Linked DNA regions of Aromatoleum petrolei. The main gene of each other region encodes a partner of the protein of the gene in region 2 in a complex. Links are inferred from orthologs where the notes say so. Each region holds a gene or a part of one and is shown on either strand. Other genes may lie near its edges.

The links. The genes of interacting proteins can lie anywhere in the genome.
Region 1: the proteins of holB (region 2) and dnaX are in contact, whole or in part, in a cryo-EM structure (PDB 8GIZ), measured with the Escherichia coli proteins. The link is inferred for Aromatoleum petrolei from one-to-one orthologs.
Region 3: the proteins of holB (region 2) and dnaN are in contact, whole or in part, in a cryo-EM structure (PDB 8GIZ), measured with the Escherichia coli proteins. The link is inferred for Aromatoleum petrolei from one-to-one orthologs.

What each region holds. Positions count from the first base shown.
Region 1 is NZ_CP059560.1:3,567,971-3,575,253, reverse strand. Bases 1,832-4,825 are described here. They hold dnaX (DNA polymerase III subunit gamma/tau), read right to left. Parts: upstream 4,328-4,825; coding sequence 2,336-4,327; downstream 1,832-2,335. Other genes in these bases: ToN1_RS16320 (ZIP family metal transporter), read left to right, coding at 4,529-4,825; ToN1_RS16330 (YbaB/EbfC family nucleoid-associated protein), read right to left, coding at 1,987-2,310; recR (recombination mediator RecR), read right to left, coding at 1,832-1,987. In the rest of the region: ToN1_RS16345 (cytochrome b), read right to left, coding at 1-595; petA (ubiquinol-cytochrome c reductase iron-sulfur subunit), read right to left, coding at 599-1,192; more of recR, read right to left, coding at 1,391-1,831; more of ToN1_RS16320, read left to right, coding at 4,826-5,419; cfa (cyclopropane fatty acyl phospholipid synthase), read left to right, coding at 5,565-6,749; ToN1_RS16310 (patatin-like phospholipase family protein), read right to left, coding at 6,783-7,283. UniProt on the Escherichia coli protein: Part of the beta sliding clamp loading complex, which hydrolyzes ATP to load the beta clamp onto primed DNA to form the DNA replication pre-initiation complex.
Region 2 is NZ_CP059560.1:4,241,525-4,248,812, reverse strand. What follows is about bases 1,635-4,633. They hold holB (DNA polymerase III subunit delta'), read right to left. Parts: upstream 3,664-4,633; coding sequence 2,605-3,663; downstream 1,635-2,604. Other genes in these bases: mltG (endolytic transglycosylase MltG), read right to left, coding at 4,289-4,633; tmk (dTMP kinase), read right to left, coding at 3,660-4,292; ToN1_RS19395 (PilZ domain-containing protein), read right to left, coding at 2,243-2,608; ToN1_RS19400 (TatD family hydrolase), read right to left, coding at 1,635-2,232. Outside these bases: ToN1_RS19410 (histone deacetylase family protein), read left to right, coding at 1-794; ToN1_RS19405 (ankyrin repeat domain-containing protein), read right to left, coding at 801-1,475; more of ToN1_RS19400, read right to left, coding at 1,459-1,634; more of mltG, read right to left, coding at 4,634-5,290; CAF17-like 4Fe-4S cluster assembly/insertion protein YgfZ, read left to right, coding at 5,436-6,473; ToN1_RS19370 (DUF4936 family protein), read left to right, coding at 6,470-6,778; ToN1_RS19365 (NRDE family protein), read left to right, coding at 6,769-7,288. UniProt on the Escherichia coli protein: Part of the beta sliding clamp loading complex, which hydrolyzes ATP to load the beta clamp onto primed DNA to form the DNA replication pre-initiation complex.
Region 3 is NZ_CP059560.1:2,703,646-2,710,877, forward strand. What follows is about bases 1,832-4,774. They hold dnaN (DNA polymerase III subunit beta), read right to left. Parts: upstream 3,885-4,774; coding sequence 2,778-3,884; downstream 1,832-2,777. Other genes in these bases: gyrB (DNA topoisomerase (ATP-hydrolyzing) subunit B), read right to left, coding at 1,832-2,694; dnaA (chromosomal replication initiator protein DnaA), read right to left, coding at 3,953-4,774. Also shown: more of gyrB, read right to left, coding at 181-1,831; more of dnaA, read right to left, coding at 4,775-5,380; rpmH (50S ribosomal protein L34), read left to right, coding at 5,681-5,815; rnpA (ribonuclease P protein component), read left to right, coding at 5,754-6,176; membrane protein insertion efficiency factor YidD, read left to right, coding at 6,176-6,385; membrane protein insertase YidC, read left to right, coding at 6,410-7,232. UniProt on the Escherichia coli protein: Confers DNA tethering and processivity to DNA polymerases and other proteins. Acts as a clamp, forming a ring around DNA (a reaction catalyzed by the clamp-loading complex) which diffuses in an ATP-independent manner freely and bidirectionally along dsDNA.

The DNA of each region.
Region 1 (7,283 bases), 670 kb from region 2 along the record:
GGAAGGAGAAGAAGCGGTTCAGCGTGGCGTCGGACACGACGAAGTCGCCGCGGATGACGACGGACAGGTCCGGGCCGATGACCGGAATCGCCGAGAACAGGTTCACGATGACCTGCGCGCCCCAGAACGACATCTGGCCCCACGGCAGCAGGTAGCCCATGAAGGCTTCAGCCATCAGCGCCAGGAAGATCAGCGTGCCGAAAATCCAGATCAGTTCGCGCGGCTTGCGGTAGGAACCGTAGAGCAGGCCGCGGAACATGTGCAGGTAGACGACGATGAAGAAGGCGGAGGCGCCGGTCGAGTGCAGGTAGCGGATCAGCCAGCCGCCCGGGACTTCGCGCATGATGTACTCGACGCTGGCGAATGCAACGGGAATGCCCGAGGCGTTGAGCGAGGCATCCGGCTTGTAGTGCATGACCAGGAAGATGCCGGTCAGGATCTGGATCACCAGCACCAGCAGCGCGAGCGAACCGAAGAAGTACCAGAAGTTGAAGTTCTTGGGCGCGTAGTACTCGGACAGGTGCGCCTTCCAGGTGGACGTCAGCGGGAAACGCTCGTCGACCCAGTTGAGCAGTTGTTGTGATTTTGTGGTCATCGCTTAGGCCTTGGAGTCGTCACCGATGAGGATCGTGGTATCGGAAAGGTACTTGTGCGGCGGCACCTCGAGGTTGTCGGGCGCCGGCATGCTCTTGTACACGCGACCGGAAAGGTCGAACTTGGAACCGTGACAGGGGCACAGGAAGCCACCGTGCCAATCGTCGCCCATGCCGCTCTCGGCGCCGACCTTGAACTTGTCGCTGGGCGAGCAGCCGAGGTGGGTGCAGATTCCTACGGCGATGAGGTATTCGGGTTTGATCGAGCGGCTCTTGTTCTTCGCGTACTCCGGCTGCATCTCCTTGGCGGATTCCGGATCGCTCACGGCGGCGTCGGTCTTGTCGAGCGAAGCCAGCATTTCCGGGGTCCGGCGCAGGATCCACACCGGCTTGCCACGCCATTCAACCGTCATCATCTCGCCCGGCGCGAGCTTGCTGATATCCGCCTCGACCGGCGCACCTGCAGCCTTCGCACGCTCCGACGGCGTCAGACTGGCAACGAACGGCACAGCCGTCGCCACCGCAGCCACGCCACCGGCGGCCGACGTCGCGACAAGCAGTTGCCGGCGGCCACTGTCCATCTTCTGATCCACGCTCATGACCTCATCCCTGAAAAGAAACCCGTTTCCGGATACAAAAAAACTGCGGGATTTTAGCAAAAAGCCTGATACATAAAAAGAGGTCATGCCGAGCTCATGTCATTGACATGGACCCCGGATGCACTCCCGCATGACAGCGCGGATTCGCCGGAAACCGTTTGCTGCAGCGCAACTTCCGCAACGCAGCAAACCTCTTTGTCAGAGCGCGCGACGCTCGACCAGAGCCTGCGCAATCGTTCCCGTATCGGTGTGTTCGAGCTCGCCGCCGACGGGCACGCCGCGCGACAGGCGACTCACCTTCACGCCGCGCGCGGCGAGGAGCTCGGCAATCACGTGGGCGGTCGCTTCGCCTTCGTTGGTGAAGTTGGTTGCGAGGATCACTTCCTTCACATCGTCGTCCGCGGCGCGCGCGAGGAGCTTGTCGAGCCGCAGCTCGCGCGGCCCGATACCATCCAGTGGCGACAGGCGTCCCATCAGGACGTAGTACAGGCCGTTGTAGAGCTGCGTCTGCTCCATCATCGCGAGGTCGGCCGGCATCTCGACCACGCATAGCAGCGAGTGGTCGCGCTGCGGGTTGGCGCAGCGCTGGCAGATGTCGGCCTCGGAGAAGGTGTTGCATCGCTCGCAGTGGCGCAGCACTTCGAGCGCGTGCGAGAGCGCCCGCGCGAGCCGTCCGGCGCCGCGCTGATCCCGCTGCAGCAGGTGGTAGGCCATGCGTTGCGCCGACTTCGGGCCGACGCCAGGCAGCGCGCGCAGGGCCTCGATCAGTTCGTCGAGACTCGAGGGGGAGCTCATCAGAACGGGAGCTTCATCCCGGGCGGCAGGTTGAGGCCGGCGGTGAAGCCCGCCATCTTCTCCTGCGTGGTCGCCTCGGCACGACGCACCGCGTCGTTCATCGCCGCGGCGACGAGATCTTCGAGCATTTCCTTGTCGTCCATGACCGACGGGTCGATGGTGACGCGACGAACGTCGTGCTTGCAGGTCATGAGGATCTTGACCATGCCGGCGCCCGCCTGGCCCTCGACTTCGACGAGCGCGAGCTGGTCCTGCATCTTCTTCATGTTTTCCTGCATCTGCTGGGCCTGTTTCATCAGGCCGGCGATTCCGCCCTTCATCATGGTGCGTTTCTCCGCAATTGGGGATTCAAAGTGGTTTCACCGACGCTTCCACGAGGGTTGCGTCGAATCGTTCGATCAGTTCGCGCACGAAAGGATCGCTTTCGAGCGCTGCAACGGCCTCGGCGCGGCGCGCACGACGATCGGCCTCGTCGCGCTGCGCGGGAGTTTCGCCGGCGATCGCGCCGACCGTGGCGCGCAGCTTGAGGGGCGCCCCATACAGGGAAGCGAGTTGATCCTGGATGCGCTCCACCACGCCCGGGTTCATGTCGAGGAGGTGGCGATGGGCATTCGACAGGCGCAGGTCGATCACGCCGTCGGCAAAGCCCAGCCACTCGCAGTGCTGGGCGAACTCGCGCACGAGCCCGCCGAGACCGAGCCGGCGAATGAGGCCGTGCCAATTGCCGGCGGCGAAATCCCCCGCCGCCTCGCCGTCGGCGGTCGGCGGCGCCGGCGACACGGAGGGCGCTTGGGGCTGAGGAGCGGACGGGGCCACCTGTTCGGGCCGCTCCACCGGCGCGGAACGCGCAACGGGCGGAGCCGGCACGACCTCGCGCGGCGACTCGCCCCCCGGCGCAGCCGGTTCGGCGCTCTGGCCGAAGAAGGCTTCGGGCGGCAAATCCTCCCAGGGTGGCACCGAGTTGGAAGGCTCGGGGCGGGCTTCCACAGGGATCGGCGCTTCGGCCCGGGTTGCAGGAGGCGCGGATGCGGCGCCAGGGGAAGGCGCCACAGGGGCGCGGGCGGGCACGGCCGACGCAGCCGGCGCTTCCGCGACGGCAAGCGCGGCGGGAGCGATGGCGGCCGGCTGAGCGGGTCTGGGAGCGGCGCTCGCGGAGGCTGGGTGCGATGCAGCCGGCGGTCGCGCAGCGGCAGGCGGCAAGGCGCGTGCGACACCCCCTCCTCCGCCTTCGGTCGCAGGGCTGCCCAAGGCTGCCGGCATGTCGGGACGGAAGGCGTGCAGGCGCAGCAGCGTCATCGTGAAGCCGGCGTAGTCGTCGGGCGCGAGCGGCAGTTCGTCGCGGCCGTGGATTGCGATCTGGTACGCGAGCTGCAGGAATTCGGCGTCGAAGGCCTCGGTGTAGGGTTGCAGGCGCGCGCGCTCGGCCTCGTCGGAGATCGCGGCGGGGGCGAATTGCGCGAGAGCGGCGCGATGCAGCAGGGATGCGAGGGCCTGCAGCGCCGCATCGAACGAGAGGCTGCGCGCTTCCATGCGGTCGGCGACCGCCAGCAGCGCCGTGACGTCGCCGGCGGCGAGCGCATCGAGCACGGCATACAGGTGGTCGTCACCGACCGTGCCGAGCATGTGGGTGACCTGCTCTTCCTCGACCTTGCCGGTGCCGTGCGCGATCGCCTGGTCGAGCAGCGACAACGCGTCACGCATCGAGCCGTTGGCGGCCTTGGCGAGGTGGCGCAGCGCCGGCGCCTCGAAGGGGATGGCCTCGGCCTCGAGGATGCGCGACAGGTGCTCGACGATGTGGCCCGGCGGCATCTGCTTGAGGTTGAACTGCAGGCAGCGCGACAGCACCGTGACGGGAATCTTCTGCGGATCGGTGGTCGCGAGGATGAACTTGACGTGTTCCGGCGGCTCCTCGAGCGTCTTCAGCATCGCGTTGAACGCATGCCCGGTGAGCATGTGCACTTCGTCGATCATGTAGACCTTGTAGCGCCCCTGCACCGGCGCGTACACGGCCTTGTCGAGCAGCGCGGCCATGTCCTCGACGCCGCGGTTCGACGCGGCGTCCATCTCGACATAGTCGGGGAAGCGGTCGGCGTCGATCGCCTGGCAGGCGGAGCACTGGTTGCAGGGCTCGGCCGTGACGCCGGTCTCGCAATTCAGCGCCTTCGCGAGGATGCGGGAGATCGTGGTCTTGCCGACGCCGCGAGTGCCGGTGAACAGCCAGGCGTGGTGCAGCCGGCCGGTCGCGAGCGCGTGGCTGAGCGCGCGCACGACATGCTCCTGGCCAACCAGCGTCGCAAAGGATTTCGGCCGCCACTTGCGGGCGAGAACTTGATAGCTCATGGCGCGGGATTCTAACAGAGCGCCGAGCACGCTCCCGGTGCGATTGCGGGCGGTGCCCGGGTGCAATAGGACGCGCCGGTTTGCCGCGGGCGAATAAATACTGAAAATCTATCGAATACTTATTAATGTTCAATTAGAACTATTTTCAGCGCACGGCAATACTGGATTCGACGCAATCGCCCAACTGAAAGGAGTCGCATCATGGTTGCCAAAGTCGCCCGCCTGCACTATCAGCATGCCAACGCGGCCGGGGCGCTGCGCGCGCTCGGCGGGTGGCTGATCGTCCTGACCGGCTTCGTGGTGCTGGGTACGCAACTCGTGCGCAGCGTCGATGCCGGCGCGTTCGCAATCCCCGACGCCCTCGCTGGGGGCGCGATGGCTGCGCTGGCTACCGCCCTCGGTGCGCTGCCCGTGCTCGTGATGCGCCGCATCGCCGCCGGCGTGAAGGGGGTTCTGCTCGGCTTCGGTGCGGGCGTGATGCTTGCAGCGAGCGTGTTCTCGCTGCTCCTTCCTGGCCTCGACGCGGCAGTCGCCCTCGGACTCGGCCGCGTGGACGCGGTGTTCCTCGTCGCGGTGGCGATGGGCGCGGGCGCCGCGGTCCTGCTCGCGCTCGACCGCACCCTGCCCCACTCGCATGAACCACAGTCGGAGCGCAGCGCAGGGGCGGTCTGGCTGTTCGTGTTCGCGATCGCGGTGCACAACGTTCCCGAGGGGCTCGCGATCGGAGTCGCAAGCGTCTCTGCGAGCACCGGCAATGCGGTCGCGACCGGCATCTCGCTGCAGAATGTGCCCGAAGGGCTGATCGTTGCGATCGCCCTCGCGACCGCCGGCTACGGCCGGGCAGTATCGTTCGCGGTGGCGGCCCTGTCCGGTCTGGTCGAGCCTATCGCGGCGCTCGCCGGCGCCGCGGTGGTTGCGGAGGCGCAGGCACTTCTGCCCTGGGGCCTCGCCGGCGCAGCGGGTGCGATGCTCTTCGTCGTGAGCCACGAGATCATTCCGGAATCGCACCGTCGCGGCCACGAGACGCTCGCGACGACCGGCCTCGTCGTCGGCTTCGCGGCGATGATGGTGCTCGACGCCGCACTTGCCTGATATCGGAATGGCCTCCGGCCCCGCGCGCTGAAACGGAATTGTGCGAAGCGTGGTCTATCCTTTGAAAGTCGAACATATCCGGAATGGGTGTTCGCGGACGAGCGTCGCCCGTGCACAGGCGGCACACGGAGAAGGAGGAGCGTGCATGGCCCCGGAGTTTCACGAGCTGCCAGAGTCGCACCTTTGCAGCGGCACGACGGTGACGCGACGAGCGCCATACGGGGGCAGTGTCGAGCTGCTGGCCGGGCTGCTGCGGGAAGCCGACATCTGCATCGGCGGCACCCGGCCGTGGGACATGCGGCTGCATCGCGCGGAGGCCGCGGACCGGATCCTCCTGCATGGCAGCATGGGGTTGGGCGAGAGCTACATGGATGGCGACTGGGATGCACCACAGGTCGACGAATTGATCCATCGCATCGTGCGAGCCCACCTCGACCGCGCGGCGCGTTCGCCGAAGTTCGTCTGGCACGTGCTGCGCGCACATCTCACGAACCTGCAGAGCCCGCGCCGGGCGAAGCTCGTCGGCGAAGTGCATTACGACCTCGGCAACGATTTTTTCGAGGCGATGCTCGATCCGTACATGGCATACACCTGCGGATACTGGGCGGACGCTGACGATCTGGCGACGGCACAGGAGGCGAAACTCGACCTGGTGTGCCGCAAGCTCGGGTTGCGGCCCGGCATGTGCCTGCTCGATATCGGCTGCGGCTGGGGCAGCCTCATGAAGTTCGCAGCCGAACGCTACGGCGTTCGCTGCGTCGGCCTCACAATTTCGAGGGCGCAGGCAGAGTACGGGCGCGAGCGCTGCGCCGGCCTGCCCGTGGAGTTCCGCCTGATGGACTTCCGCGAAATCGACGAGCCGTTTGACCGCATCGCCAGCCTTGGCATGTTCGAGCATGTCGGCCGGCATAACCTGCGCACCTACTTCGCGGTCGCGCGCCGTTGCCTTCGAGACGACGGGCTCTTCCTGCTGCACACGATCGGCAACAACTTCCGCACCGCGCACACCGACCCGTGGATCGACCGCTACATTTTCCCGAACGGCGATCTGCCAGCCCTGAGGCAGGTTGCGAAGGCCGTCGAGCATCTCTTCGTGATCGAGGACCTGCACAACTTCGGCGCCGACTACGACCGCACGCTGATGGCCTGGCATGCACGCTTCGAAGCGGCTTGGCCGCGCTTCGCCGGACGCTACGGCGAACGCTTCCGCCGCATGTGGTCCTACTACCTGCTCAGCTGCGCGGGCGCCTTCCGCGCACGCGACCTGCAGCTGTGGCAGATCATGCTGTCACCCGACGGCGTGCCGGATGGCTATCGGCGACCGGCCTGACGGACCCGCCCCGGGCGATCGGCCGCACGTGCCTCAGGGCTGTCCGAGCTGCAGGTAGTAGCGCACGTCGCCCACTTCGGGCGAATAGCTCGCGCCGACGTAGATCGGACCGAGGGCGGTGTCGGCGCCGAGGAAGAGGGAATACGCGCGGTGCCGGCCGGGGTCCGGGGTGAGCGCGGTGCCATAGTTGCGCAGCTCCGCCCATTCGGCTGTCGCGCCGGCGTACACGCCGCGGCCGAGCGTGTCGGGCAGGCGCGTGATCTGGCGGTAGTAGGCGCCGCTGACGAGCGCCACCTGATCGGCGGCGAGTTCGCCGTAGCGGTAGCCAGAAAGGCGGAAGGGGCCGCCCAGCAGGGTGCGGCCGACCTCGGGCAAGTCGCGGTCGGGGCTGCCGGCGAGCAGCGCGCGTACGCGCCACACGTTGGGGCCGAAGGAGGTCGCGGCGTCGCCGTCGAGCTCGGTGAAGAAGTAGCGCTGGTCGGCGCCGAAGGCCGGCGAGTGAAGTTCCGCACGTAGCCGGGCAGCGTAGCCGCG
Region 2 (7,288 bases):
GGGCGCACGATGCGATCTACCTCGACGGCGTCGTGCATGGAACTCTGGATCAGGCGGAGCAGCGGAGGATCGGTTTTCCATGGTCCCGGCAGATGGTGGAGCGCTCGCGACGCTCGGCAGGGGCGACGCTGGCCGCCTGCAGGCAGGCGCTGGTCGAGGGCTGCGCTGCGAATCTCGCCGGTGGAACGCATCACGCCCACCGCGACTTCGGCTCGGGATTCTGTGTGTTCAACGACGCGGCAATCGCGGCGCTGTCAATGCGGGCGGAAGGCCGGGCACGGAGCGTGGCGATCATCGACTGCGACGTACATCAGGGAGACGGTACTGCCGCAATCCTGTCCGGCGATCCGGATGCGTTCACGCTGAGTATCCATGGCGAGAAGAATTTTCCCTTCCGCAAGGCGAGATCCACCCTCGACATCGAACTCCCGGACGGGACCGGCGATGCGACCTATCTCGCGGCGCTCGGCGGCGGTCTGGAGGAGATTCTCGAGGCGATGAAGCCGGATCTGGCGATTTATCTTGCCGGCGCCGATCCGTATCGCGACGATCGCCTGGGACGGCTCGGGCTTAGTTTCGAGGGACTGGCTGCCCGCGACGAGATGGTCCTGCGATGGTGCGTGGACCACGGCACGCCGGTGGCGATCGCGATGGCAGGCGGGTACGCGCGAATCATCGAGGACACTGTCGCCATCCACGCGGCAACGATCGCGACGGCGGCCCGCTTCTCTCCTGCACTGCAAGCAGCCGTGCGCGGGCGAACGGCACGCAGTTCCGCGCCGCCTCGCCCTTAGGAACGGTCAGCGGGCGCCGGCGGCCTGCCGGCGGCTGCGTTCGGCGCGCAGCAGGCCGGCGATGTCGGTGTTGCCGTTGTCCAGCGCCCAGCTTTCGGCCGTGAAGCCGGCGTCGTTCTTCTGGTCGAGATCGGCGCCGGTCTTCAGCAGACGGCGGACGACGTCGATGTGGCCGTTACGTGCTGCAAGCATCAACGAACTGGATCCGTTCGGGGCAAGCGCGCCGACGTCGGCGCCGCGCGCGAGAAGCCGGTCGACGATCTCGGCGCGTCCCTCGAACGCCGCATACATCAGCGGCGTCCAGCCATCGTGGTTCACCTCGGCACCCGCTTCGAGCAATACGTCGACGATGGCGATCTCGCCCTTGAGCACGGCCAGCATCAAGGCCGAATCACCCGCCGCGTTGCGCAGCGACACCTTGGGGCGGTGCTTGAGCAGTTCCTTCACGGTGTCGAGGTTCCCTTCACGCGCGGCGAGGATCAGCAGGGTGCTGCCTTGCGCGTCGACGGTGTTCGGATCGACGCCGCGTGCGATGAGTTGCATGAGTTGCGGCGTGTCTCCCCGACGCGCCGAGCTGAGGGCGTCTTCGTAGCTGTCGGCTTGCGCGGTCGAACCGAGGAACGCGCTGGCGAGGATCGCGGAGACGAGGAGGCGCTTGATCGATTCAGTGGGCTTGGGCATGGCGAAAGAGGCGGAAGAAGTTTTCGGTGGTGGCCGATTCGATGCGCTCGAGCGGTTCATTGCGCAGGCGGGCGATCTCTTCGGCGACGTGGATGACCCAGGCAGGTTCGTTGGTCTTGCCGCGATGTGGAACCGGCGCGAGATACGGGGCGTCGGTTTCGATGAGCAGGCGGTCGAGCGGCACGTATTGCGCGACGGCCTTCAGCTCCCTGGCGTTCTTGAACGTGACGATGCCGGAGAACGAGATGTAGAAGCCGAAATCGAGGGCGGCCTCGGCGACGTCGCGCGATTCGGTGAAGCAGTGCATCACGCCGCCGGCTTCACCGGCGCCCTCCTCGCGCATCAGGCGCAGGGTGTCGTCGGCGGCGGAGCGCGTGTGGACGATCAGCGGCTTGCCGCATTGGCGGGCGGCACGGATATGGGTGCGGAAGCGTTCGCGCTGCCATTCGGGCGCGTCCTTCTGCCAGTAGTAGTCGAGGCCGGTCTCGCCGATGGCGACTACTTTGGGGTGCTCGGCAAGTGCCAGCAGGCGGGCTGCGTCCGGTTCTTCGACACCGTCGTTGTCAGGGTGCACGCCAACCGAGGCGAACAGGTTGGGGTGGCGCTCCGCGAGCGCGAGGACTCGCGGGAAATCTTCCATTTTGACGCTGACGCACAGGGCGTGGCCGACGCGGTTCGCGGCCATCGCCGCAAGGATGGCTTCTTCGCGCTCGGCCAAATCGGGGAAATCGAGGTGACAGTGTGAATCTACGAACATCGATGACACGTCAAAGAGTATGGGTGGGGCGGTTCGAGCCGAGATGACCGGCGAGGATCTGTTCGATGCGCGCACGCAGGGCCTTGCCGGACTCGTCCGAACTGAAATGCACGCCGATACCCTGGGTCTTGCCGCCTTGGGCACCCTGGGGGGTGACCCATACGACGGTCGCCGCGACAGGATGCTTGGTCGGGTCGTCCATGAGTTGCAGGAGCATGAAGACTTCGTCCCCGAGCGCATGCACGCGTGGCGTCGGCACGAAGATGCCGCCGTTGGCCAGGAAGGACATGTAGGCGGCGTAGAGCGCGGATTTCGAGTTTATGTTCAGCGACAGCACGCTGGGGCGTGCGACGCTCGGCTTGGGAGCTTCGCTCATCGGCGGGTTCCGGTCACGGCGCGCGCATAGCGCAGGAGCATGTCTTCGAGCATCAGCCTTGCATTGAGCGGATGCTGTGCGACCCGGCGAATCCGGGCGAGTTCATTGTAGCAGTTCGTCACAGCCGCCACGCTGGTGCGCTGCGCGAGCGCGGCAATGACATCATCCTCGCCGGGGAAGAAGCGCACCCGTCCGCCAAGGCGCAACGAAGCGAGGTCGGTAACCCAGCGTTGCAGCCATTCGACGAGCTGCGGCATGCCGAAGCCGGCAGCGACCGCTTCCTTCGATTTGAGCCAGCTTTCCCACTGGCCGGCGAGTCTCAGCGGATCACCGGCGGGCAGCGCTGCAATGTCTTTCACGAAGCGCCGCAGCAGGACGTCCGCGCCGCTCTTCGCAAGGCGCTGGGCTGCAAGCGGCATGCCGCCTGTGAGCGCGAGCAGGTCCGCGGGCGGTGCATCCGGGCCGGAGAGCCATTGCGCCACGATGTCCGCCGCCGGGCGCGCGAAGCTCCACTGCTGGCAGCGGCTGCGGATGGTGGGTAGCAGTCGGCGCGGGGCCGACGACACGAGCAGGAAGATGCAGCCTTCCGGCGGCTCTTCGAGCAGCTTCAGCAGGGCGTTGGCGGTGAAGGCGTTCATCGCCTCCGCGGGATCGACAATGATGACGCGCCGGCTGCTCTGGTGTCCTGTCACGGAGAGCGCCTCCTGCAGGTCGCGGATCTGTTCGATCAGGATCTGCGAGGATTTCTTCTTGCCGCTGCCGGCTTCGCCACCGTCGCCGCCGTCCCCTGCCTCGCTCTCCGCCGCCGCGTCGGCTTCGGGGACGATGGGCAGCAAATCGGGGTGATTGCCGGATAGCCGTAGCTGACAGGGCGCGCAGTGGTCGCAAGCGTGCCCGTCGCCCGCGGGGGCCGCGCACAGCAGGCTTGCCGCGAGCACGTCGGCGAGCTCGCGCTTGCCGAGGCCTTCGGGACCGACGAAGAGCAGCGCGTGCGGCAGCCGCCCGCCGAGGCCGACCAGCCGCTGCCAAGCGTCCTGCAGCCAAGGGTGGATCATCGGAAGAAGCGCTCCACGACGATCGCCTCGATCTCGGCACGGATCTGTTCGGGCGGGCGGTCGGCCGCGATGACGCGGATGCGCTCGGGGGCCATGCGCGCACGTTCGAGGTAGGCCGTGCGCACGCGCTCGAAGAAGTCACGTTGCTCGCGCTCGAAACGGTCCGGCGCGGCACCGGTATTGGCGACGCGTGCTGCGGCGATTGCCGGCGGCAGATCGAACACGAGGGTCAGGTCGGGCTGGAAGCCGGGGTGAACCCAGTCTTCGAGGGCGGAGAATTTGGCGGCGTCGAGGCCGCGTCCGCCGACCTGGTAGGCGTAGGTGGCGTCGGTGAAACGGTCTGAAACGACCCAGGTTCCGGCTGCGAGCGCGGGATGGATGCGGGCGGCGAGATGTTCGCGACGTGCGGCGAACATTAGCATGGCCTCGGTTTCGAGGTGCATGGGCTCGTGCAGCAGAAGCTCGCGGAGCTTTTCGCCGAGGTCCGTGCCGCCCGGTTCGCGCGTCTGGTCGACAGTCAGCCCGCGGCCCAGGAGGAGTGCGACGACCGCCGCAATCTGGCTGCTCTTTCCAGCCCCGTCGATGCCTTCAAAGGTGATGAAGCGCCCGCGGGCGCGCGTCTGGTTCAACTTCCCGATCCCCGCTGATAACGATTGACCGCTTTGTTGTGGTCGTTGAGGTTGGAGGAAAACTCGCTGGTCCCGTCGCCGCGGGAGACGAAATACAGGTATTCGGTCTGCGCAGGGCGTACCGCAGCGTTCAGCGATTCGGCGCCCGGCATCGCGATCGGCGTTGGCGGCAGCCCGGCGCGAGTGTAGGTGTTGTAGACGTGGTCGGTTTCGAGGTGCCACTTTTTCAGACGACCATCGAAGGACTCGCCGTAGCCGTAAATCACGGCGGGATCGGTCTGCAGACGCATGCCGATGCGCAACCGGTTGGCGAAGACGGAGGCGACGAGCCCGCGATCCTCCGGGCGCCCGGTTTCCTTCTCGACGATGGACGCGAGGATCAGCGCGTCGTAGGGCGACGCCAGGGGAACCCGCGGATCTCGCATCTCCCATGCCTGGGCGAGGCGCAGCTTCATCGCGGCATATGCACGACGCAGTACCGCGATGGCGCTCGACTGCTTGTCGAAGAGGTAGGTGTCCGGGAAGAACAGACCTTCCGGATGTGTCTCGGTCGCCCCGATGGCGCGCAGGATATCGGCATCGGCAAGACCTGCAGTGTCCTGCTGCAGGTGCGGGTTCGATTCCAGCGCCGCGCGGACCTGGCGGAAGTTCCAGCCCTCGACAAAGCGGACTTCCGCCTGCGATACATCGCCGCTGGAAAGCTTCAGGATGAGCAGCCAAGGCGTGATGCCTTGATGCACCTCGTAGCTGCCGGCCATGATGCGGCCGGCCTTGCCCGTGATGCGGGCGAGCCAGTACAGCGCCCGCGGACTGACGTCGACACCGGCCGCGGCGATCGTCGCGGCCGCCTGGCGCATGGTGTGGCCGCGCTGGACCGTGAAATCGATGAGCGGCTGCGCCAGCGTGAGCGGACGCTGCGCGTACCACCAAGCCGCGGCGGACACGCTCGCGACAACGAGCGCAAGTGCGATCAGCAGGCGGAGAACGATGGGCTTCATCGGAGTGGATATCGTTGCAGAACGCGCGACGAGCAGGCTGGCGGCAAAAGCTGGCGGAAATGTTTGGCCCGCAACCATTGCGTCTGCGGGGCCCTATAATACTTCATCCCAATTCCACATCCCTCCTCCGCCCCGACAAACGCACATGAACACGACCTGGACTGAATTTCTGGTAAGCGAAGGCGCCACGCTGGAAGACTCGGGCATCCGTTTCGATGCTCCGGAAGCGGACGTGCGCGCCGTGGAATCCAACACCGTGGCGGTGCCGCTGGTGCACCTCGGCCTGATCCGCTGCGCCGGCGATGATTCGGTCGGCTTCCTGCACAATCTGCTGTCGAACGACGTGAAGAAGCTGGGGCCGCAGTCTGCGCAGTGGTCCAGCTTCAACACGCCCAAGGGCCGCATGCTTGCGAGCCTGCTGCTGTGGCAAGACGACTCCGGCCAGATGATCGCCACTTCGGCCGACATTCAGCCGATGCTGCAGAAGAAGCTGTCGATGTACGTGCTGCGCAGCAAGGTGAAGCTTGCCGACGCGACGCCGGACACGGTACTGATCGGTGTTAGCGGAGTCACTGCGGACGCCACGCTCGCGAGTGCCGGCATTACCGCGCCAGTCGGCCCGATGACGCAGTCGGTGACCGGAGATTTGCGCTGCATCCGGCTTGACCAGCGCAATCTGGTCGTTGCGGTGCCGGCTGCCGTTGCGCCCGAAGTGTTCGCGAAGCTGACGGCAGGCGGTGCGACGAAGGCCGGTACGGCAGCGTGGCAACTGGCGATGATCCGTGCCGGCCTGCCGCTGATCACTGCGGCGACGCAGGAGGAATTCGTCGCCCAGATGCTGAATTTCGAGGTCATTGGCGGAGTCAGCTTCAACAAGGGCTGCTATCCGGGCCAGGAAATCGTCGCCCGCACGCAGTATCTCGGCAAGCTCAAGAAGCGCATGTATCGCGTGCATGTGCCGGGCGATTCGGCTCCCGCTGCCGGTGCCGACCTGTTCACACCGGAGTTCGGAGAGCAGTCCGCCGGCAAGCTGGTGAACGTCGTTCCCGCGCCCCAGGGCGGCTTCGAGGCGCTGGCGGTGATGCAGATCAGTTGCGCCGAAGCAGGCGAGGTGCATCTGGGCAGCTCGCAGGGGCCGCTGCTGCAGTTCCTCGACCTGCCTTACGCGCTACCCGAAAAATGAGCGGCGAAGCTTCGGGTTGCGTGCATTACTTCGTCTATTACCGCGTCCGTGCGGATGCCGAGCACGAGGACGCTGAGGCGACCGTGCGCGCCATGCAGGCAGCGCTGGAACAGCGCACGGGCGTCGCAGGACGGTTGATGGAGCGGCGCGACGACGCGGTGACGTGGATGGAGGTCTATGAGGGCGTGACCGATCCGGACGGTTTCGAAGCGGCCCTGAGGATCGAGGCCGATGCGCATCGGGTCGCGAGCATCGTGGAGTCCGGTTTCGCGCGTCACACGGAACGCTTCGTCGAATGTGCCTGATCGTCGTCGGCTGGCACGCCCATCCGGACTATCCGCTGGTCGTGGCTGCCAACCGCGACGAGTTTCTCGCCCGTCCGGCGGTTCCCGCGCACTGGTGGACCGATGCGCCGGACCTGCTCGCGGGGCGCGATCTGGAGGCGGGCGGGACGTGGATGGGCCTCAGCCGCAGCGGGCGATTCGCCGCGCTGACGAATTACCGCGATCCTACGCTCCACCGCCCGGGAGCTCCGTCGCGCGGCACGCTGGTGCGCGACTGTCTGACCGCAACCGACGATGCGGACCGGCAGTTGCGGAAAGTGGCCGAGGTCAGCACGCAATATGCGGCGTTCAACCTGCTGGTGGGCGATGGCCGGGAGCTTGGCATCCATGAAAGCACGACAGGTTCAGTACGGATACTCGCCCCCGGTATCTATGGGCTGTCGAACCATGTGCTCGACACGCCCTGGCCCAAGGTAAAGCTCGCACGCGACCGTTTCACCTCGGCACTCGGCGGCCTGCCGGACACGGATG
Region 3 (7,232 bases), 1.5 Mb from region 2 along the record:
AGGCCAGCCGCCGCGGGAGTGTCTTCATCCAATGGTCACCGAAGCAAGGGTTGACAGGTTGGGCGATCAATCATAACTGGAATTTCTTCCAGCACAATCAATATTTATAACGGCGCAAACAAGCTGTTGCTTTAGCCATTTTCGACGCCCGCGCTGGTGAGCATTGCCGGCGACAAGGCATCAAACGTCGATGTTCCGCGCAAACAGGGCATTCCCCTCGATGAACGCCCGACGCGGTTCCACGTCGTCGCCCATCAGCGTAGTGAAGATCTCGTCGGCGGCAATTGCGTCGTCGATCTGCACTTTCAGCAGGCGGCGCACGGCGGGGTCCATCGTGGTTTCCCACAGCTGCTCGGGGTTCATCTCGCCCAGACCCTTGTAGCGCTGCTTGCTGAGGCCGCGTTCGACTTCGGCGAGCAGCCAGCGGATGGCGTCGGCGAAGCGGGTGACGGGCTGGCTCTTCTCGCCGCGGCGGATCTCGGCGCCTTCGCCCATCAGGTCGGCGATGGCGGCGGCGGCGGTGCGGATGCTGCGGTAGTCGCCGGAGACGATGAATTCCTCGTCGATCCAGCCGCGCTTGCGGTTGCCGTGCAGCATGCGCTCGATGGCGATGCGCCAGGTCTCCGAGGCCTCATGGTACTCGGGACGGATCTGGACTTCGTCGGGCAGGTGCGGGCGGATGCGCGCGGCGGCGGCGGCGGTGGCGGCTTCGTCCGCGAGGCTGACTTCGATGTCGTGGGCGAGCATCGCGTGCAGCACCGCGCCGTCGATGTAGCCGGAGAGGCGGTTGATGACCGCTTCGGCGAGCAGGTAGCTGCGGGCCAGTCCCCCGAGGGTCTCGTCGACGATGGGGGCGGCGCCGGTGCGCGGCACGAGCGCGGCGCCGTCGAGGGCGAGCTTCAGCAGGTGCTGGTTGAGCGCCGCCTCGTCCTTGATGTACATCTCGTTCTTGCCGTGCTTGATCTTGTACAGCGGCGGCTGGGCGATGTAGATGTGGCCGCGCTCGACGAGCTCGGGCATCTGGCGGTAGAAGAAGGTCAGCAGCAAGGTGCGGATGTGCGCGCCGTCGACGTCCGCGTCGGTCATGATGATGATGCGGTGGTAGCGCAGCTTCTCCGGCTTGTAGTCTTCCTTGCCGATGCCCGTGCCGAGCGCGGTGATCATGGTGGCGATCTCCTGGCTCTGCAGCAGCTTGTCGAAGCGCGCCTTCTCGACGTTGAGGATCTTGCCCTTCAAGGGCAGGATCGCCTGGAACTTGCGGTCGCGGCCCTGCTTGGCGGAGCCGCCTGCGGAGTCACCCTCGACGAGGTAGATTTCGCACAGCGCGGGATCCTTCTCCTGGCAGTCGGCGAGCTTGCCGGGCAGGCCGACGCCGTCCAGCAGGCCCTTGCGGCGCGTCATCTCGCGCGCCTTGCGGGCGGCGTCGCGGGCGCGCGCGGCTTCGACGATCTTGGCGCAGATGGTCTTGGCGTCGATCGGGTTTTCCTGCAGGAAGTCGGTGAGCTTGCCGGCGACCACTTCCTCGACCGCGGGGCGGGCTTCCGAGGACACCAGCTTCATCTTGGTCTGGCTGGCGAACTTGGGGTCGGGCATCTTCACCGAGAGCACGCAGGCGAGGCCTTCGCGCATGTCGTCGCCGGTGATGTCGACCTTGGCCTTCTTGGCGATCTCGTTTTCTTCGATGTACTTGTTGATGACGCGCGTCATCGCCGCGCGCAGGCCGGTGAGGTGGGTGCCGCCGTCGGCCTGCGGGATGTTGTTGGTGTAGCACAACACCTGTTCGGCGTAGCTGTCGTTCCACTGCATCGCGACTTCGACGCCCAGCTCGGCGTCGTGGCCGTGGCCGGTGGGGATGCGCGTGCTGCCCGCGGCGTAGAACACGTTGGGGTGCAGCACCGACTTGGTGCGGTTGATGTATTCGACGAAGCCCTTCACGCCGCCGGCGAAGGCGAAGTCCTCTTCCTTGCCGGTGCGCTGGTCGACGAGGCGGATCTTCACGCCGTTGTTGAGGAAGGACAGCTCGCGCAGGCGTTTGGCGAGGATTTCGTAGTGGTATTCGACGGTGCCGAAGATGTCGTCGTCGGCGAGGTAATGGACCTCGGTGCCGCGCTTGGTGGTCTCGCCGATGACCTTCAGCGGGCTGACCTCGACGCCGTCGACGACGTCGATCACGCGCTCCTGCGGCACACCGCGGTGGAATTCCATGAAGTGCTTCTTGCCGTCGCGGCGCACGGTGAGGCGCAGCCACTTCGACAGCGCGTTCACGCACGATACGCCCACGCCGTGCAGGCCGCCGGACACCTTATAGCTGTTCTGGTTGAACTTGCCGCCGGCGTGCAGCACGCACATGACGATCTCGGCCGCCGAGCGCTTGGGCTCGTGCTTGTCGTCCATCTTCACGCCGACCGGGATGCCGCGGCCGTTGTCGGCCACGGAGATCGAGTTGTCGGCGTGGATAGTGATGACGATGTCGTCGCAGTGGCCTGCCAGCGCCTCGTCGATGGAGTTATCCACGACCTCGAACACCATGTGATGCAGGCCGGTGCCGTCGGAGGTGTCGCCGATGTACATGCCGGGACGCTTCCTCACGGCTTCCAGGCCTTCGAGCTGCTGGATGCTGGATTCATCGTAGTCGCCGGACGGAGCGGGAGCGGGGACGGGGGCGGACTGAGGCAGGTTTTGCGGATCGGACATCGTCAATCTCTATGAATCATCAAAGAACGCGCCCCGGGAGGGCCCGGGGCGTCAGAACGCTGCGGCGGCGGGCGCCGTGTGCGTCAAATTCGCATCGGCATGACCACGTACTTGAAGCGGTCGTTGCCCGGCAGGGTCACCAGCGCGCTCGAGTTGCCGTCGTTGAAGCGCCACTCGACCTGGTCCTCGTGGATGTTGGTGAGCACGTCGAGCAGATAGGTGACGTTGAATCCGATGTCGAGCGCGTCGCCGTGATAGTCGACTTCGAGCTCCTCCTGCGCTTCTTCCTGTTCGGCGTTGGTCGAGGCAATCTTCAGCATGCCGTCGCCGAGCACGAGGCGCACGCCGCGGAACTTGTCGTTGGTGAGGATGGCGACGCGCGACAGGGTCGCGAGCAGCGGTGCGCGCTCGAAGGTCAGCAGCTTCTGGTGGTTCTGCGGGATCACGCGCTCGTAGTCGGGGAATTTGCCGTCGATGAGCTTGGAGACGAGCTCAATCGGGCCGAAGCGGAACACCACCTGATTGCCGGCGAGGACGACTTCGAGCGGGTCCTCGCTGTCGGCGAGCTGGCGCGCGAGCTCCATGACCGTCTTGCGCGGCAGGATGACCTCGGTGCGCGGCACTTCGGCCTCGAGCGGGCTGGAGGCGAAGGCGAGGCGATGGCCGTCGGTGGCGACCATGCGCAGTTCCTTACCGTCGGCGATCAGCAGCAGACCATTGAGATAGTAGCGGATGTCCTGCTGCGCCATCGCGTAGGCGACCTGGGCGAGCTGGCGCTTGAAGCTCTTCTGGCTGATGCTGAAGCGCGTGGCGTCGCCGTCGGGCAGGTTCATGCGCGGGTAGTCGGCGGCGGGCAGGGTCTGCAACGCGAAGCGGCTGCGCCCGGCCTTCACCGTGAGGCGCTTGTCGTCGAGCGTGAGCACCACTTCGCCGGCGGAGGGCAGCGCGCGCAGGATGTCCTGCAGCTTCTTCGCGGCGACGGTGATGTTGGCGTCCTCGCCGCCGATGTGTCCGCCCGTGGTCGTGCGGATCTGGATCTCGATGTCGGTGGCGAGCAGGGTGAGCTGGTCGCCGTGCTTCTCGATCAGCACGTTCGACAGGATCGGCAGGGTGTGGCGCTTTTCGACGATGCCGGCGACCGACTGCAGCGGGGCGAGGAGCGCATCGCGGGTGGTGGTGAGCAGAAGCATGGCGTCAGGATCTTCCGTTTGAAGTTATTCCGTTTGTCCGGGCAAGGAAGCGGTGCGGCGCGGCACACTCATCCGCGCAGCACCTGCGTCAGCACGTGCACGTCGTGGTTGAGCTGCTGGTCCGCGAGGCGCAGGTCCGCGATCGTGCGGCAGGCGTGCAGCACGGTGGTGTGGTCGCGTCCGCCGAAGGCCTCGCCGATCGCCGGCAGCGACATCGGCGTGAGGTCCTTGGCGAGCCACATCGCGACCTGGCGAGGGCGGGCGATCACGCGCGTGCGCTTCTTGGAGTGCATGTCGGCGACCTTGATCTTGTAGTAGTCGGCGACCGTCTTCTGGATATGCTCGATGGTGAGCTGGCGGTTGTGCGCGTTGAGCAGATCCTTGAGCGCGTCCTTCGCCACCTCGAGCGAGATGCCGCGGCCGTGGAAGCGCGCGAAGGCGACGACCTTGTTGAGCGCGCCTTCGAGCTCGCGCACGTTGGAGCGCAGGTTCTTGGCGATCAGGAAGGCGACGTCGTCGGTGAGCTCGACGCGCAGCGCCTCGGCCTTCTTCTGCAGGATCGCGACGCGCATCTCGAGCTCGGGCGGCTCGATCTGCACCGTGAGGCCCCAGTCGAAGCGGGAGATCAGGCGATCTTCCAGGCCCTGGATGTCCTTGGGATAGGTGTCGCAGGTGATGACGATCTGCTTCCTCGCCTCGGTGAGCGCGTTGAAGGCGTGGAAGAACTCTTCCTGCGTGCGGTTCTTGTTGTTGAAGAACTGGATGTCGTCGATCAGCAGCAGGTCGAGCGAGCGGTAGTAGCGCTTGAACGCGTCGAAGCTCTTCTGCTGGTAGGCGCGCACGACGTCGGCGTAGTAATCCTCGACGTGCACGTAGCGGATCACCGCGCGCGGGTTGCGCTTGTACACGGCGTTGCCGATGGCGTGCACGAGGTGGGTCTTGCCGAGGCCGACGCCGCCATAGACGAACAGCGGGTTGTAGGACGTGCCGGGGTTCTGCGCGACCTGCATCGCGGCGGCGCGGGCGAGGTCGTTGGCGCGGCCGGTGACCAGGGTGTCGAAGGTGAAATCGGGGTTGAGACGCGTCTTCTCGTAGGCGAGATCGGCCGAACTCGCGGTGGGTTCGGGCTCGGCGCGCACGATGATCGCGGGCGCGGCGACCGGCGCTGGGGCGACGTTCGCGGCCGTCTTCTCGGCGGCGACCGGCATCACCGGTGCCACCGTGCGGGGGGCGGCGCGCGTGTTGCCGGCTTCGGACATCACGAGCTCGAGCGGCATCGGGCCGCCGTGGAACTCCTCGCCGAGCTCGGCGATGCGCTTGAGATAGCGTTCGCGCACCCACTGCATGACGAAGCGGTTGGGCGCGAACAGGCGCAGTGACGGTTCGTCGCTCGTGCCGGCCTCCGCACTTAGCGTCTTGATCCAGGTGTTGAACTGCTGCGGCGGCAGTTCACTTTCAAGGCGCGACAGGCAGAAGGACCAGAAATCTTGACTCACGGACTCGAAGGCTAGGGCTTGTGACACGATTTCCAATAACGCCTCGTTCCGGCCGGCCGCTGCGATGGAAGGCAGCGACAAGGAGCAACGATGGCGCGAGTGTGTTTCGGGGGCATCCCGGCTGCCGGTGGCGCGCGACGGGCCGTGATCGGCAGTGCGCGAAGGGCGGGCGGGAAAGGAAACGCTCGATTCTACCCCCGCACGTCAGAGTTATCCACAGCCTGGGGTAAAAATTGTGCTTGACAAACAGGGTATTATCCAATTAAATCCGCGGTTTGACCCTTTCACTGGCCAACCGAAATGAAACGCACCTATCAGCCTTCCGTCGTCCGTCGCAAGCGCACCCATGGTTTCCTGGTCCGCATGAAGACCCGTGGCGGTCGCGCCGTCATCCGCGCTCGTCGCGCCAAGGGCCGTCATCGCCTCGCCGTCTGAGGTGAGCAGCCCGTCGGGCGTTGATCAGAGATTCCTCAGCGCCTACAGATTACGCAAAACGGATGAGTATTCATCCGTTTTTGCTTTTCGGCGGGCGATCAAGGGACGCTTCTTCGTCGTTCATTATCGTCCCAACGAACTCGGCACGGCGCGCCTCGGCGTCGTGGTGGCGAAGAAGCTGGCGAAACGCGCCAACGTGCGCAACCTGGTGAAACGCATCGTGCGCGAACAGTTTCGCAAGATCCGTGCGGTACTCCCCCACCACGACCTGATCGTGCGCCTGCACGCGCCGGTCAGGGATGCGACGCGCGCGATGATCAACGAAGACATCGCGCAGCTCTTCGCGCGCCTGCGGCCATGATGAAGTCCCTGCTCCTCGGCCTGCTGCGCGTGTACAAATACGCGATCAGCCCGATGCTGGGGCGCAACTGCCGTTTTCACCCGAGTTGTTCCGAATACGCGGCCGAGGCCGTCCAGCGCCACGGCGCCCGCAAGGGCGGGTGGCTGGCACTCAAGCGGGTGGGCCGTTGCCACCCATTCCATCCGGGCGGGTATGATCCCGTTCCCTGACTCTTCCCAGAACATAAGAATCCGATGGACCAGCGTCGACTGATACTCTTCCTCATCTTCTCCTTCGCCGTGATCATGCTGTGGGACGGCTGGCAGAAGCACAATCGTCCCGCTCCCGCGCCGACTGCGGCGGTAGCCGAGCAGCAGGCGCCGGGTTCGTCCGTTCCCGGTGCGGTGCCGACGCCCAGCGCGAGCATGGCCGGTGTGTCGGCGGTGCCGGAAGCGCGTGGGGCGGTATCCAGCGCTCCGCGCGTGACGGTACGCACCGACGTGATGACCGCCGAGGTGTCCGCCGAAGGCGGCAGCATCGTTCGCCTTGAGCTCGCGCAGCACAAGTCCAAGGCCGACGTGTCGCGCAACTTCGTGCTGTTCGACGACGGCGCCGAGCACCTGTACGCCGCGCAGTCCGGCCTGATCGGTGAGGGCTTGCCGAACCACAAGACGGCGTTCGCACTGCCGGCCGGCGAGCAGGTGCTCAAGGACGGCCAGGACAGCCTGACGCTGCGCCTCGAGGCGCCCGAGCAGAACGGCGTGAAGGTCGCGAAGCTGATGACGTTCCATCGCGGCAGCTACCTCGTCGACGTGGCCTACGAGATCGTGAACGGTGGCGGTGCGCCGCTCAATGCGCACGCGTATTTCCAGATGACGCGCGACGGCAAGCCGGCGGAAGCGGTCGAAGGCTTCGGCGTGAACGTGTTCACCGGCCCCGCGTTCTACAGCGAGGCGGAGAAGTTCCAGAAGGTGAAGTTCGAGGAGATCGACAACGGCAAGGCGAAGTTCGTGAAGAAGGCGAACGACGGCTGGGTGGCGCTGGTGCAGCACTACTTCGTCAGCGCATGGCTGCCGC